DNA from 2 places in the Salinispora sp. CH2A1_6 genome. Region 1 is predicted to be linked to the other one. Evidence: riboswitches for the same ligand, from Rfam matches in the RefSeq annotation. Region 1 holds a riboswitch; the other holds the start of a gene.
The links. A riboswitch is a leader RNA that binds a small molecule or an ion and turns the genes downstream of it on or off. The one in region 1 is predicted to bind thiamine pyrophosphate.

Region 1 (6,059 bases):
GCGCGCGCCGGACGTCCTCGACAAAGGCGTCCCGGTCCTGGACCTGCCAGGTCGGGCCCGGCTCGGCGAAGGCGTGGCGGACGGCCGCGCGCTGGTCGGCGTGTCCGGAGAGGGAACGCACGAACGTCGCCTCGGCGATGCCGGTGATCGGGATGCCGAGGTCCAGGGCGTTCTGCACGGTCCAGCGTCCGGTGCCCTTCTGCTCCGCCTGGTCGAGCACGATGTCCACGAAGGCCCGCCCGGTGCCGGCGTCGGTGTGCCCGAGCACGTCAGCGGTGATCTCGATGAGGTACGACTCCAGCTCGCTGGAGTTCCACTGTCGGAAGATCTCCGCCAACTCGGCCGGGGTCGCGTTCAGTCCAACCCGCAGCAGGTCGTAAGCCTCGGCGATGAGCTGCATGTCGGCGTACTCGATGCCGTTGTGGACCATCTTGACGAAGTGGCCGGCGCCGTCCGGCCCGATGTGCCGGCAGCAGGGCTCGCCGTCCACCTGCGCCGCGATCCGTTCGAAGATCGGCCCCAGCTTCAGGTAGGACTCGGCGGAGCCGCCCGGCATGATGCTCGGCCCCCACAACGCGCCCTCCTCGCCACCGGAGACACCGGTGCCGACGAAGTGCAGTCCCTGCCTGCGCAGCGCCTCCTCGCGTCGCCGGCTGTCGGCGAAGTGGGCGTTGCCGCAGTCGACGATGATGTCGCCGGCATCGAGCAGCGGCACCAACTCGTCAATGACGGCGTCGGTCGGGGCGCCGGCCTTGACCATCGTGATGACCGCCCGGGGGCGCTCCAGCGCGGCGACGAAGTCGGCCAGCGAGTCGGTGGGGACGAACCGCCCCTCCTCGCCGTGCTCGGCGACCAGCCGGCGGGTCCGTTCTGGAGAGCGGTTGTGCACCGCCACGACGAAGCCGTTGCGGGCCAGGTTCCGGGCGAGATTGCGACCCATCACCGCCAGCCCGGTAACGCCGATCTGTGCCTGCCCGCTCATCCCTGCCACCTCCGCCTCGAACTCCGCCTGTGACCGTATCGCGCTCCATGTTCCGCTGGTCTGCAGCCAGTCCACCCGGTGGTGTTCTGGTCCGGCAGTCAGCCGATCAGGGGGCGGAACGTGCCGACGGCGACGCTGACCGTGAGCGCGGCACCGGCCAGTACCGCCGCACCGGCGATCAGGAGACCGTCGGCGTGGCCGAAGTGTTGGCGGCGGGCCATCGATCGGGGGGTCGTGGCGTCGAAGCCTCGGGCGTCCATCGCCACCGCGAGTCGGGTCCCGCGGCGGATTGCGCCGACCAACAGGGTGAACGCGGTCGACCCGAAGAGCCGCAGCCGGGCCAGCGGGTTACGGCCGGCGTCGACGCCCCGGGCCCGTCGCGCCATGCTGATCATCTGCCACTCCTGGGCGAGCAGCGGCACCAACCGGAACGCCGCCAGCGCCCCGTAGGCGAAGCGGGCGGACAGTCTGGCGTTCTGCACCAGCGCGTCGGCCAGGTCGGTCGGGTCGGTGGTCGCCACCACGATCAATCCCGGCAGGGCTACCGCGAACATGCGCAACACCAGACCGAGCGCGGTGATCAGCACGCCGGAGGTGACCAGGAACGGGCCGGCCTCGACCAGGATCCGCCCGGAGCGTTCGGCGGCGAAGAGCACCAGCGTGACGAGGACGCCGACCGCGCCGACCAGCAGCGGCATGGCCCGGCGGGCGAGCACCCGGAGCCGTACGCCGAACAGCGGCAGCAGGGCCAGCTCGAAGGCGATGGCGATGGCCGGCGCCACCGGGTCGAGGGTGGCGATCAGGATGACCGAGCAGAGCAGCGCCGCCGCCAGCTTCGCCACCGGGTTGCGCCGGGCCAGTGGGGCGTCTGGTCGGGTCACCGGTTCGAGGTTGATCACGGTGCGCTCCGCGGCTGGTCGAGCCGTACCTGGCGGTCGGCGAGTGCGGCGATGAACTCCGGGTCGTGGGTCACCGTGACCAGCCCGTGCCCGTTGTCGCGCAGCTCGGCGAAGAGCTCCACCAGCTCCCGCCAGGTCCGCCGGTCCTGGCCGAAGGTGGGTTCATCGCAGACGAGCAGGCGGGGCGCGGTGGCCAGGGCCGTCGCGACGCTCAGCCGCCGCGCCTCGCCACCGGAGAGGGTGTACGGGTTGGCCTCGGCGAGCGCCGTCAGGCGGAGCCGGTCGAGCAGCGTGTCCACGGTGGCGCGGACCTGCGCCTCGGTTCGGCCGGTGCGGCGTGGTCCCAGTGCCAACTCGTCGGCGACGGCGGCGGTGACGAACTGGTGTTCCGGGTCCTGGAAGACCGTACCGATCCGGCCCACCAGCGCCGGCGCCCGCCACCGGTGCGGTGGGGTGCGGGCGTCCCCGCCGGCCAGCTCCGCCGTCGCGGTGACCCGGCCCGCCGCCGGTGCGAGCAGCCCACCCAGCAGGAGAGCCAGGGTGGACTTCCCGGCCCCGTTGGGTCCGTGGACCGCGAGCGCCTCGCCGGCCCGTACGGTGAGGGAGACGCTGGCCAGCCGGGGCGGCAGAGCGAGCTGGTCGGCGGTGAGCAACGTCTCCCCGGCGGTGGTGGTGGCCGGTCGCGACGGCACCGGATGGCCCGGCACCCAGACCCCCTCGGCGGCGAGCGCCTCGCCGTGCGCGGCGAAGACCGCCTGCGGGGTGCCGTCGGCTTGGACACCGCCGCCGGGTGCCAGCACGACCACCCGGTCGACCAGCGGCAGCGCCTCCGCGAGCCGGTGCTCGACGAGGAGCAGGGTGGTGTCGGCATCGAGCGCCGCGGCGACCGCGTCGCGGATCAGCACCGCACCGGCCGGGTCCAGGTTGGCGGTCGGCTCGTCGAGCAGCAGCAGGCGCGGGCGGAGCGCGAGCACCCCGGCGAAGGCGAGGCGCTGCTGTTCGCCGCCGGAGAGGGCGGCGGTCGGCCGGTCCCGGCCGTAGCGGAAGCCAACCCGACGCAGGGCCTCGTCCACTCGGGGCCAGATCTGCGCGGCGGGTAGCCCGCGGTTCTCGGGGCCGAAGGCGACATCGTCGCCGCAGCGCGCCATCACCAGCTGCGTCTCCGGGTCCTGGAAGAGCAGGCCGACCTCTTCTCGAGCCCGGCGTGGGTCCCGGCCGTCAACCTCGACCGTGCCTTCCTGCTCGCCGGAGTCCTCCGGTAGCAGTCCGGCCAGCGCGGCGAGCAGGGTGCTCTTACCCGCCCCGGAGGCCCCCAACAGGAGGACCCGTTCGCCGTGCTCGATCTGCAGGTCGAGCCCGCGTACGGCCCACCGTTTCCGCCCCGCGTGCCGCCACCCGAAGTCCCGCAACCGGACCGCGCTCACCGACGCCGCCCCAAAGCTGGATGCTGACCCGCGGTCTGCGGTCCCAACGCCTCGGTCGACACGGCGCTCAGATGGTGGTGCGTTCGCGGCCGGCGGGGAACAGGTCCAGCACGCCCGTCCGGGCCAGGGCCCGGGTCAGCCTCTCGGCGCCGAACCCGGCGATGGCGGTGGCGCTGGCGATCGTCAGCAGCGCGTACGGGATCCGGTAGCTGCCCAGCGCGTACTCGCCGTTCCAGACGAAGAAGTCGAAGAGGGCCGCGCCGAGGCCGGTCAGCGCACCCGCCAGCAGTGCCGTGGGTAGCCGGAAGGAGCGGTAGCGGAAGGCGGCGAAAGCCAGCTCGGCGCCGATCCCCTGGGCCAGACCCTGGAGGAGGGTGATGCTGCCCCACTCGGAGCCGAGCAGGGTGGAGACGATCGCGGCCACCAGTTCGCAGAAGAGCGCCGCACCGGGGCGGCGGATCACCAGGCCGCCGAGCACCGCTGGGATCAGCCAGACGCCGTACATGATGGCCTGGGCCGGCGGGAAGAAGGCGAACACCGGGGTGGCGACGCTCCAGAGTAGCCCCCAGGCCCAGAAGATGACGCCGAAGGTGACGGCGATGACGGCGGCGACGACCACATCGACGGTGCGCCAGCGGTTGGTCGTTGTTGTGACTTTGCTCATCGGTCTTTCCCTGTCTGCTTCAGGAGACCAGGGGAGGGCACGTCCATTCCGGCCCGGCCGGACGACGGCGCGACTGGAGGCCGACCGAACTCCCTGCGCTGGCATTACCCAGATCAGGTTCGAGGGTCTGTGGGCGTTGCCCACACTCTCAGCGCTGTGCGCTCCCCTGTCGGAGGTGAAAATGTGTCACCGACGCTAGCACCTCCGAAGATCTTTCAACAAAGTGACATCGGTGCAGGTTGACCGGGGTTCCCTCGGCCGAATCCGGGTAGGCTGCGATTATGGGTGTCGATGTCCGTGGTTTTGCCTTCGATGTCCGCGTCGGTGGCCCGGCGGCCGGCCCGCCGGTGCTTCTGCTGCACGGCTTTCCCCAGCACAGTGGGGAGTGGGCCGACGTGGTGCCGCTCCTGCACGCTGCCGGGCTGCGCACGTACGCACTCGACCAGCGCGGCTACTCGCCCGGCGCCCGTCCGGCGCTGGTTTCCGCGTACCGCCTCGGTGAGCTGGTCGGTGATGCGGTGGCGGTGCTGGACCACCTCGGCGTCGCCGCTGCGCACGTGGTCGGGCATGACTGGGGTGCGGTGGTCAGCTGGGCGCTCGCTGCCGGGCATCCGGCCCGGGTGCGCTCGCTGACCGCGGTCTCCGTGCCGCATCCGGGGGCCATGGCCCACGCCCTGCGCACCGATCGGTCCCAGCGGGCCCGCTCGGCGTACATGCGGCTGTTTCGGCGGGAAAGGACGGCGGAGGCGGTGTTGCTGGCCCTGCGGGCGACCGGGCTGCGCCGGATGCTGGCCGGAGCCGGCGACGCCGACCGGGTGGCCGCATACGTCGAACCGATGCGCGCTCCGGGCGCGTTGAGTGCCGCCCTGAACTGGTACCGGGCGATGTCCTGGGGGGACCTGGCGGCCGTCGGGCCGGTGTCGGTGCCGACGACGTACGTCTGGAGCGACCGGGACATCGCGATCGGCCGCACCGCCGCCGCAGCCTGTGCCGCCCACGTGACCGGGGACTACCGCTTCGTCGAGCTGACCGGGGTGAGCCACTGGATTCCGGACCGGGCGCCAGCGCCGCTCGCCGACGCGATTCTGGCCCGGGTCCGGGACCCGAAGTGAGCCCTCAGGCGGGGGTGGTGTGCTCGCCGGCGTGGCTGACCGCGTCCGCCACGATGTGTGCGACGTGCTCGTCAACCAGCGTGTAGGCAATCTCCCGCCCGCGCCGGGAACCGCGCACCACCCCGGCCCCGCGGAGCACCCGTAGGTGTTGGGAGACCAGCGGCTGCGCCGCACCGAGCTGGTCAACCAGCTCGTGTACGCACCGTTCACCCTCGGCGAGTTGGCTGACGATGGCCAGCCGGATCGGGGCGGAGAGGGCGCGCAGCAGCTCGCTCGCCCCCTCGAAGGTGTCGTACCCGGACTCGCTGCTCACCGGGTAACGGTAACCAATCCCAGGGTTGCGGAGTTGGTCAGGACCGGCTGAGCACCACCTCGTGCGGCTCTACGGCCGGTGTGTCCGGTGCGGCGACCCGCCGTCGTCGTAGCATCCGCCAGCCCACGCCGCCGAGCGCCACCACCGCGAACGAGGCGATCGCCATCAGCACCACCGACGCGCCGGGGGCGGTGTCGGCGTTGGCCGCCACGTAGACACCCGAGCCGGCGGCGAAGAGGCCGAGCGCCATGGCGGCCGTCATCGTGCTGCGGAAGCCGCGGGTGACCTGCTGGGCGGCGGCGACCGGCACCACCATCAGCGCGCTGATCAGTAGGACGCCCACCGCGCGCATCGCGATGGTGACGGTGACCGCGGTGGCGACCGCGAGGAGCAGGTTGAGGGCGCGGACGGGCAGCCCGGAGACCCGGGCGTACTCCTCGTCGTGGCAGATCGCGAAGAGTGCTGGGCGCAGCGCCAGCATGGTGACCAGGATCGCCGCGCCGAGCACCGCGATCGTGGTCAGGTCGGTGGGGGCGATGGTGGAGAGCGAGCCGAAGAGGTACGCGTTGAGGCTCGTGCTGGTGCTGTCGGAGAGCCCGACGAGCATCACACCGCCGGCGATACCCCCGTAGAAGAGCAGGGCGAGCGCCAGGTCACCGGAGGTG
Region 2 (6,059 bases), on a different contig from region 1:
CAGCACCCGCTCCACCGCCGCGACCGTCCCCAGCAGACGCCCACTGGTCGCCACCAGCACCGGGTCGACGACGAGGTGCGGCAGTCGGCCCTCCCCCGCCGCGGCAGCGACCGCAGCGGCGATCGCCGGGCTGCCGAGCGTGCCGGTCTTCACCGCCCGCACCGTGAAGTCGGTGAGCACGCTCTCCAGTTGGTCGGTGACGGTCTGCGGGGGCAACGACAGCACCGCGTCAACACCGCAGGTGTTCTGGGCGGTCACGGAGGTGACGACGCTGGTGCCGTACGCTCCCAGCGCCGCGAAGACCTTCAGGTCGGCCTGGATGCCGGCACCCCCGCCGGAGTCCGAGCCGGCGATGGTGAGGACGGTACGGGGCGTCATCGCGTGCCCACACTGGAGACGGCGTCGAAGGCTCCCTGAAGGGCCGCGGCTACGGCGCCCGGATCCTCGGCCCGCATAATCGCACCCAGGACCGCTACCCCGGCGGCTCCCGCCGTCACACAGTCGCGCACCTGCCCGGACGTCTCGATCCCGCCCAACGCCACCACCGGGACCGGACTGGCCTTGATCAGCGTTGCCAGCCCCGACGGAAGCAGCGGTGGGCCGTAGCCGGGCTTCGTCGGCGTTGGATAGACGGGGGAGAGAACGGCGTAGTCCTCAACCGTGAGCCGGCCCAGCTCCGCCTCGTCGTGGCAGGAACGGCCGATCAGCCCGAGCCGCGGTGGCGGGTACGGACCCGCCGCCGGCAGGTGCACCGCGTCGCCGCCGAGCGGATCCGGGCCGGCGACGACCAACGTACCGCCGACCGGGGTGAGGACCTGACGCAGCTCATCGGCGAGGGCGGCCCGCTCGGCCCGGGGAAGGTCCCGCTCCCGCAGCACCACCCAGCGCGTACCGCCGGCCGCGGCCGCGGCGACCACCTCAACGAGCGGTCGCCGCGCAGCCCGACGCTCGGTGAGCACCACCAAGCCGGTCGGCCCGTTCACAGCTCTGGCCGCCCATCGTCTGGAGTCGAGGCGAGGGCGTGGAACCGGCGCGGTATCCGACCCGCCTGGTAGGCGAGCCGGCCGGATTCGACCGCGTACCGCATCGCTGTCGCCATCGCCACCGGATCGGCGGCCCGGGTCACCGCGCTGGCGAGCAGCACCGCGTCACAGCCCAGTTCCATGGCGAGCGCCGCATCGGAGGCGGTGCCGATCCCCGCGTCCAAGATCACCGGCACCGTCACGCTCTGCCGGATGAGCCGGATGTGGTGCGGGTTCGACACCCCGAGCCCCGACCCGATCGGGGAACCCGCCGGCATCACCGCCGCGCAGCCGACATCGGCGAGCCGACGCGCCAGAATCGGGTCGTCCGAGGTGTACGGCAGCACGGTGAACCCGTCGGCGACCAACTCCTCCGCGGCCCGCAGGAGTTCCACCCCGTCGGGCAGCAGGGTGCGCTCATCGCCGATCACCTCAAGCTTCACCCAGTCGGTCTCGAACGCGTCCCGGGCCAGCTGAGCCACCTTCACCGCCTCACCCGCCGTGTAGCAGCCGGCGGTATTCGGCAGCAACCGCACGCCGCAGCGGTCGACCAGGTCCAGGAGGCCGCCCGAGGTGCCCTGGGTGGTGTCGACCCGGCGCAGCGCCACGGTGACCAGGCCGGTGCCGGAAGCCCGGATCGCCTGTTCCAGGACGGTCAGGTTGGCCGCCCCGCCGGTACCGAGGACCAGGCGCGACGGGATCGGTACCCCACCCAGTTCGAAGGTCATCCCGCTCACCCGCCCTGCGCGGCGCTAAGCACCTCGACCCGGTCGCCGTCACACAGCAGGGTTACCGACCAGCCGCCCCGCGGCACGACCTCGCCGTTGACTGCGACCGCCAGGCCACGCTTCTGTGCGGTCACCGTCCGGACCAGGTCCGCGAGAGTGGAGCCGGTGGGCAGGCTGCGCCCAAGGCCATTCACCGTCAGTTCCACGACTCCTCCTGGGGGGTCAGCCGGGGCCCGGCAGCTCCGCACGCCGGGTCGGCGGTGGCGGGTGGATGGGGCAGCCCCGGGCCGAGGCGCTCCGGGGTGAAGGCAGTGAGTAGCGGATCCGGCGTACCGGTGGTGATCAGGTCAGCGATCAGGTCGGCGGTGACCGGGGTGAGCACCACCCCGTGCCGGTGGTGCCCGGTCGCGGCGAGCACTGCCGGCCGGCCCGGGAGCGGGCCCAGGATCGGCGCGTTGTCGGGGCTGCCCGGGCGAAGCCCGGCGACCGCCTCGATCAGCTCGTACTCAGCCACCTCGGGTACCAGGTCGGTGGCGGCCCGGAGTAACCGCAGCACCGCACCGCTGGTCACCACCGTGTCGGTGCGCTCCTCCGCGGTGGCCCCGACCACCACCTCCCCGTCCTGCCGAGGAACCAGGTAGACCGGCTCCCCGTCGGCGAAGCCCCGGATCACGTGCTGGAAGCCCGGCGCACCGGGAGCACGGAGCCGAAGCACCTGCCCCTTGACCGGGCGAACCGGCAGCCCGGTCAAGGCAGCGGTGCCGCAGCCGGCCGCGACCACCGTGATCTCCGCGGTCACCTCGGTCAACTGCTGGACCGGCGTCGGCACCAGCACTCCCCCGGCCCGCTCGGTGGCGGTGCGCAACGCCGACACCAGCCGCCGCGGGTCCACCTGGTGATCGGTGCCGGCGTAGGCGCCACCGCGCATCCGGGGGGACAGCGCCGGCTCGCGGTCTCGAAGCTCGGAGGGACGCAGTGGGGTGACCGGCAGTCCAAGACCCTGCTGGTAGGCCCAGAGCCGGCGGGCCACCGCGAGATCGTCGGCGGTGAGCCCAACCATCAGGGTGCCCTCGCTGCGATAGCCGAGATCCATGCCGGAGGCGGCGGCCAGCTCGGTGGCGAACGCCGGCCAGCGCGCCGCCGACTCGGTGAGCAGGCCAGTCAGCTCGTGCTCCCCGAAGTACGCCTCGGCGACCGGCGCGAGCATTCCCGCTGCGGCGTGCACCGCACCCGAGCCGGGGTCTGGGTCGTGTACGACGACCCGGAGCCCGCGGGCCGCGCATCGCCACGCGATGGCCAAGCCGATCGGCCCGGCCCCGACCACCGCGACGTCGGGCCTGGACGGGAGGTTCCGGTCGCCGCCCGCGGCGACGAGATCACTCACCACGTCAGTGCCGCCATCAGCTCGGTGGCGGCACGGGCGGGATCGGCGGCGTGCGAGAGCGCACCGATCACCGCCACTCCGTACGCGCCAGCTGCCCGCAGCGCGGGCACGTCCGCTGCCGTGACCGCCCCGATGGCGATCGCCGGCACGGCAACCGCGGCGGCGACCGCTCGCACCCCCGCCACACCGATCGCGGGCGGCAGACCATCCTTCGTGGTCGTGGGGTGAACCGGCCCGACCCCGATGTAACTGGCCCCGGCGGCGACCGCTTCGACGGCGGTGTCCGCGTCCCGGGCGGTGGCGCCGAGGACGGCGGCGGAGCCGAGCACCGTGCGGGCCGCCCCGACCGGCAGGTCCTCGGCGCCCACGTGGCCACCGGCAGCACCAACCGCCAGGGCCACGTGTAGCCGATCGTTCACCAGGCAGGTCGCACCGTAGGGGGCGCAGAGCGCGCTCACCTGACGGGCCAGGTCGTACGCCTGCCGGTCGGTCGCGTCATCGGTCACGCGGACCTGGACGACCAGTTCGGTTCGGGCCACCGGCAGGGCGGCCCGCACCACGGTGAGCGGGTTGTGCCCAGGTCGAGTGTCAGTAATCAGATGTAGACGCCCAAGGGACGACACGGCAACTCTCCTCCCTGCGCCGGCACTATCCGGATCAGGTTCAACGGTCGGGGGCTCTCAGCCCCCCTCTCAGCCCGGTTTACCGGGCTCCCGTGGGTTACTTACCCACCACCGTACGGCAACCCCGTGAGGGTGCCAAGATGGGCGTCCTCGGCGCAGGGTGCGGACCGGCCGCCGCCGGAGCCGGCCCGGACACGAAATCGGCCTCCCACCGTCGAGACGATGGGAGGCCCGGATTCTCCACTTTCTAGCTGTCGAGTACCGCCCGCAGGGCCGCGAGATCGTCGGCGTCGGGCTGCCAGGCGCCCGCCGCCGCGTTGGCCCGAACCTGGTCGGGCGTCGTGGCACCGGCGATCACCGAGGTCACCGCGGGCTGGGCGGCGAGCCCGCCGATGGCGACCTGAAGCAGGCTGAGCCCGCGCTCGGCCGCGTAGGCCTCGAGCGCCTCGATGGTGTCCCAGTTGGCCGCCGCCAGCCGGGCCGCGTACCGACCGCCACCGGCGAGCCGGCTGCCCGACGGCGCTGCCTCACCGCGCTTGTACTTGCCGGTGAGCAGGCCGTGGGCGAGGGGGAAGAAGGGCAGCAGGCCCAGCCCGAACCGCTCACACGCCGGGACGACCTCGGCCTCGACACCCCGTTCGAGCAACGAGTAGTGGTTCTGTGCGGAGATGAACCGGGTCGACCCGCGCGAGCTGGCGGTCCAGTCGGCGTCGGCGATCTGCCAACCGTCGAAGTTGGAGTTGCCCAGGTAACGCACCTTGCCGGCGGTGACCAGGTCGTCCAGTGCGGCGAGCGTCTCGTCGATCGGGGTGCCGGGGTCCGGTTCATGCAGCTGATACAGGTCAATGTGGTCGGTCTGCAGCCGACGCAGCGAAGCCTCCACCGCCCGCATGACGTAGCGCCGGGCACCGCGGGCACCGTAGTCCGGCCCGTTATGGCCGTCCATGTCCATCCCGAACTTGGTGGCGATCACCACATCGTCCCGGCGCCCCTTGAGCACCTGGCCGAGGAGTTCCTCGGAGCCACCCGGTGGCGCACCATAGATATCGGCGGTGTCGAAGAAGTTGATCCCGGAATCGAGGGCGGCCGCCACCACGGCCCGGGTCCCGTCCAGGTCGACCCGACGGCCAAAGTTGTTGCAGCCCACGCCGACTGCGGACACCACGAGCCCGGAATCGCCCAACCGGCGGTACGTCATCTCAGTCACGAAATCCACCCTAAGCCGCCCGTGCTCACCCCATCTCCCAGACCGGCTCGGCGGCCTCCACCACCTCGCCGTCCCCTTGGAACAGGAGGAATCGATCAAACGAGCGGGTGAACCATCGATCATGGGTCACCGCCACCACCGTCCCCGCGAACGCGGCCAGCCCCAACTCGAGCGCCTCCGCCGAGGCCAGGTCCAGGTTGTCCGTCGGCTCGTCAAGCAGCAGCAGGGTCGCCCCGGACAGTTCCAGCAGCAGCACCAGGAACCGAGCCTGCTGGCCGCCGGAGAGGGTGCCGAACCGCTGGTCCCCCTGCCCGGCCAGCTCATACCGGGAGAGCGCGGCCATCGCCGTGTGCCGATCCATGCCGGCGCGGTGCTCGTCGCCCCGCCAGAGGATGTCGGCCAGCGTCCGCTCCATCAGCTCTGGCCGGTCGTGGGTCTGGGAGAAGTGACCGGGTCGGACCCGGGCACCGAGGCGGGCCACCCCGTCATGCCCGACGGGGGCGAGCCCCGCTCCGCCGTCGACCGGCTGGTTCACCGGATCGGGATCGGTTCCGCCCCGGGCGATCAGACGGAGGAAGTGCGACTTCCCGGTCCCGTTGGCACCGAGCACGGCGACCCGGTCGCCGTACCAGAGCTCCAGGTCGAAGGGGTAGGTCAGGCCGTCGAGCTCCAACTGCTCGCAGATCAGGGCACGCTTACCGGTGCGGCCACCGGCCAGCCGCATCCGGATGTCCTGCTCCTTCGGGGGTACGGGCGGCGGTCCGGCCTCCTCGAACTTCCGCAACCGGGTCTGGGCCGCCTGGTAGCGGGAGGCCATCCCGGAGTTGTACGCGGCCTTCTGCTTGTACATCAGCACCAGTTCCCGCAGCTTCTGGTGCTCCTCGTCCCACCGCCGACGCTGCTCGTCGAGACGGTCGTGCCGGGCGACCCGGGCCTCGTGCCAGCTGGCGAAGCCACCGGGGTGCACCCACGCGCCACCGCCCTCAACAGCCACCACCCGGTCCGCGGTACGGGCCAGCAGCTCCCGGTCGTGCGAGACATACAGCACCGACTTACCAGACTCCTGTAGCCGCGCCTCCAACCAGCGCTTGCCGG

Region 2: it holds a riboswitch for thiamine pyrophosphate, as region 1 does, so the genes downstream of both, thiE (thiamine phosphate synthase) here and AC1UKG_RS08555 (ECF transporter S component) in region 1, are expected to answer to the same signal.

Annotation. Positions count from the first base shown of each region.
Region 1 is NZ_JBXEDG010000003.1:779,414-785,472, forward strand. Features, by position in the region: gene gndA (NADP-dependent phosphogluconate dehydrogenase) at 1-982, opposite strand, end outside; gene AC1UKG_RS08545 (CbiQ family ECF transporter T component) at 1,081-1,881, opposite strand; gene AC1UKG_RS08550 (ABC transporter ATP-binding protein) at 1,878-3,305, opposite strand; gene AC1UKG_RS08555 (ECF transporter S component) at 3,373-3,969, opposite strand; TPP riboswitch at 4,042-4,147, opposite strand; gene AC1UKG_RS08560 (alpha/beta fold hydrolase) at 4,251-5,081, shown strand; gene AC1UKG_RS08565 (metalloregulator ArsR/SmtB family transcription factor) at 5,086-5,394, opposite strand; gene AC1UKG_RS08570 (metal ABC transporter permease) at 5,432-6,059, opposite strand, start outside.
Region 2 is NZ_JBXEDG010000016.1:281,717-287,775, reverse strand. Features, by position in the region: gene thiD (bifunctional hydroxymethylpyrimidine kinase/phosphomethylpyrimidine kinase) at 1-378, opposite strand, end outside; gene AC1UKG_RS22395 (thiamine phosphate synthase) at 375-983, opposite strand; gene AC1UKG_RS22390 (thiazole synthase) at 980-1,759, opposite strand; gene thiS (sulfur carrier protein ThiS) at 1,756-1,956, opposite strand; gene thiO (glycine oxidase ThiO) at 1,947-3,137, opposite strand; gene thiE (thiamine phosphate synthase) at 3,131-3,757, opposite strand; TPP riboswitch at 3,752-3,861, opposite strand; gene AC1UKG_RS22370 (aldo/keto reductase) at 4,005-4,973, opposite strand; gene AC1UKG_RS22365 (ABC-F family ATP-binding cassette domain-containing protein) at 4,990-6,059, opposite strand, start outside.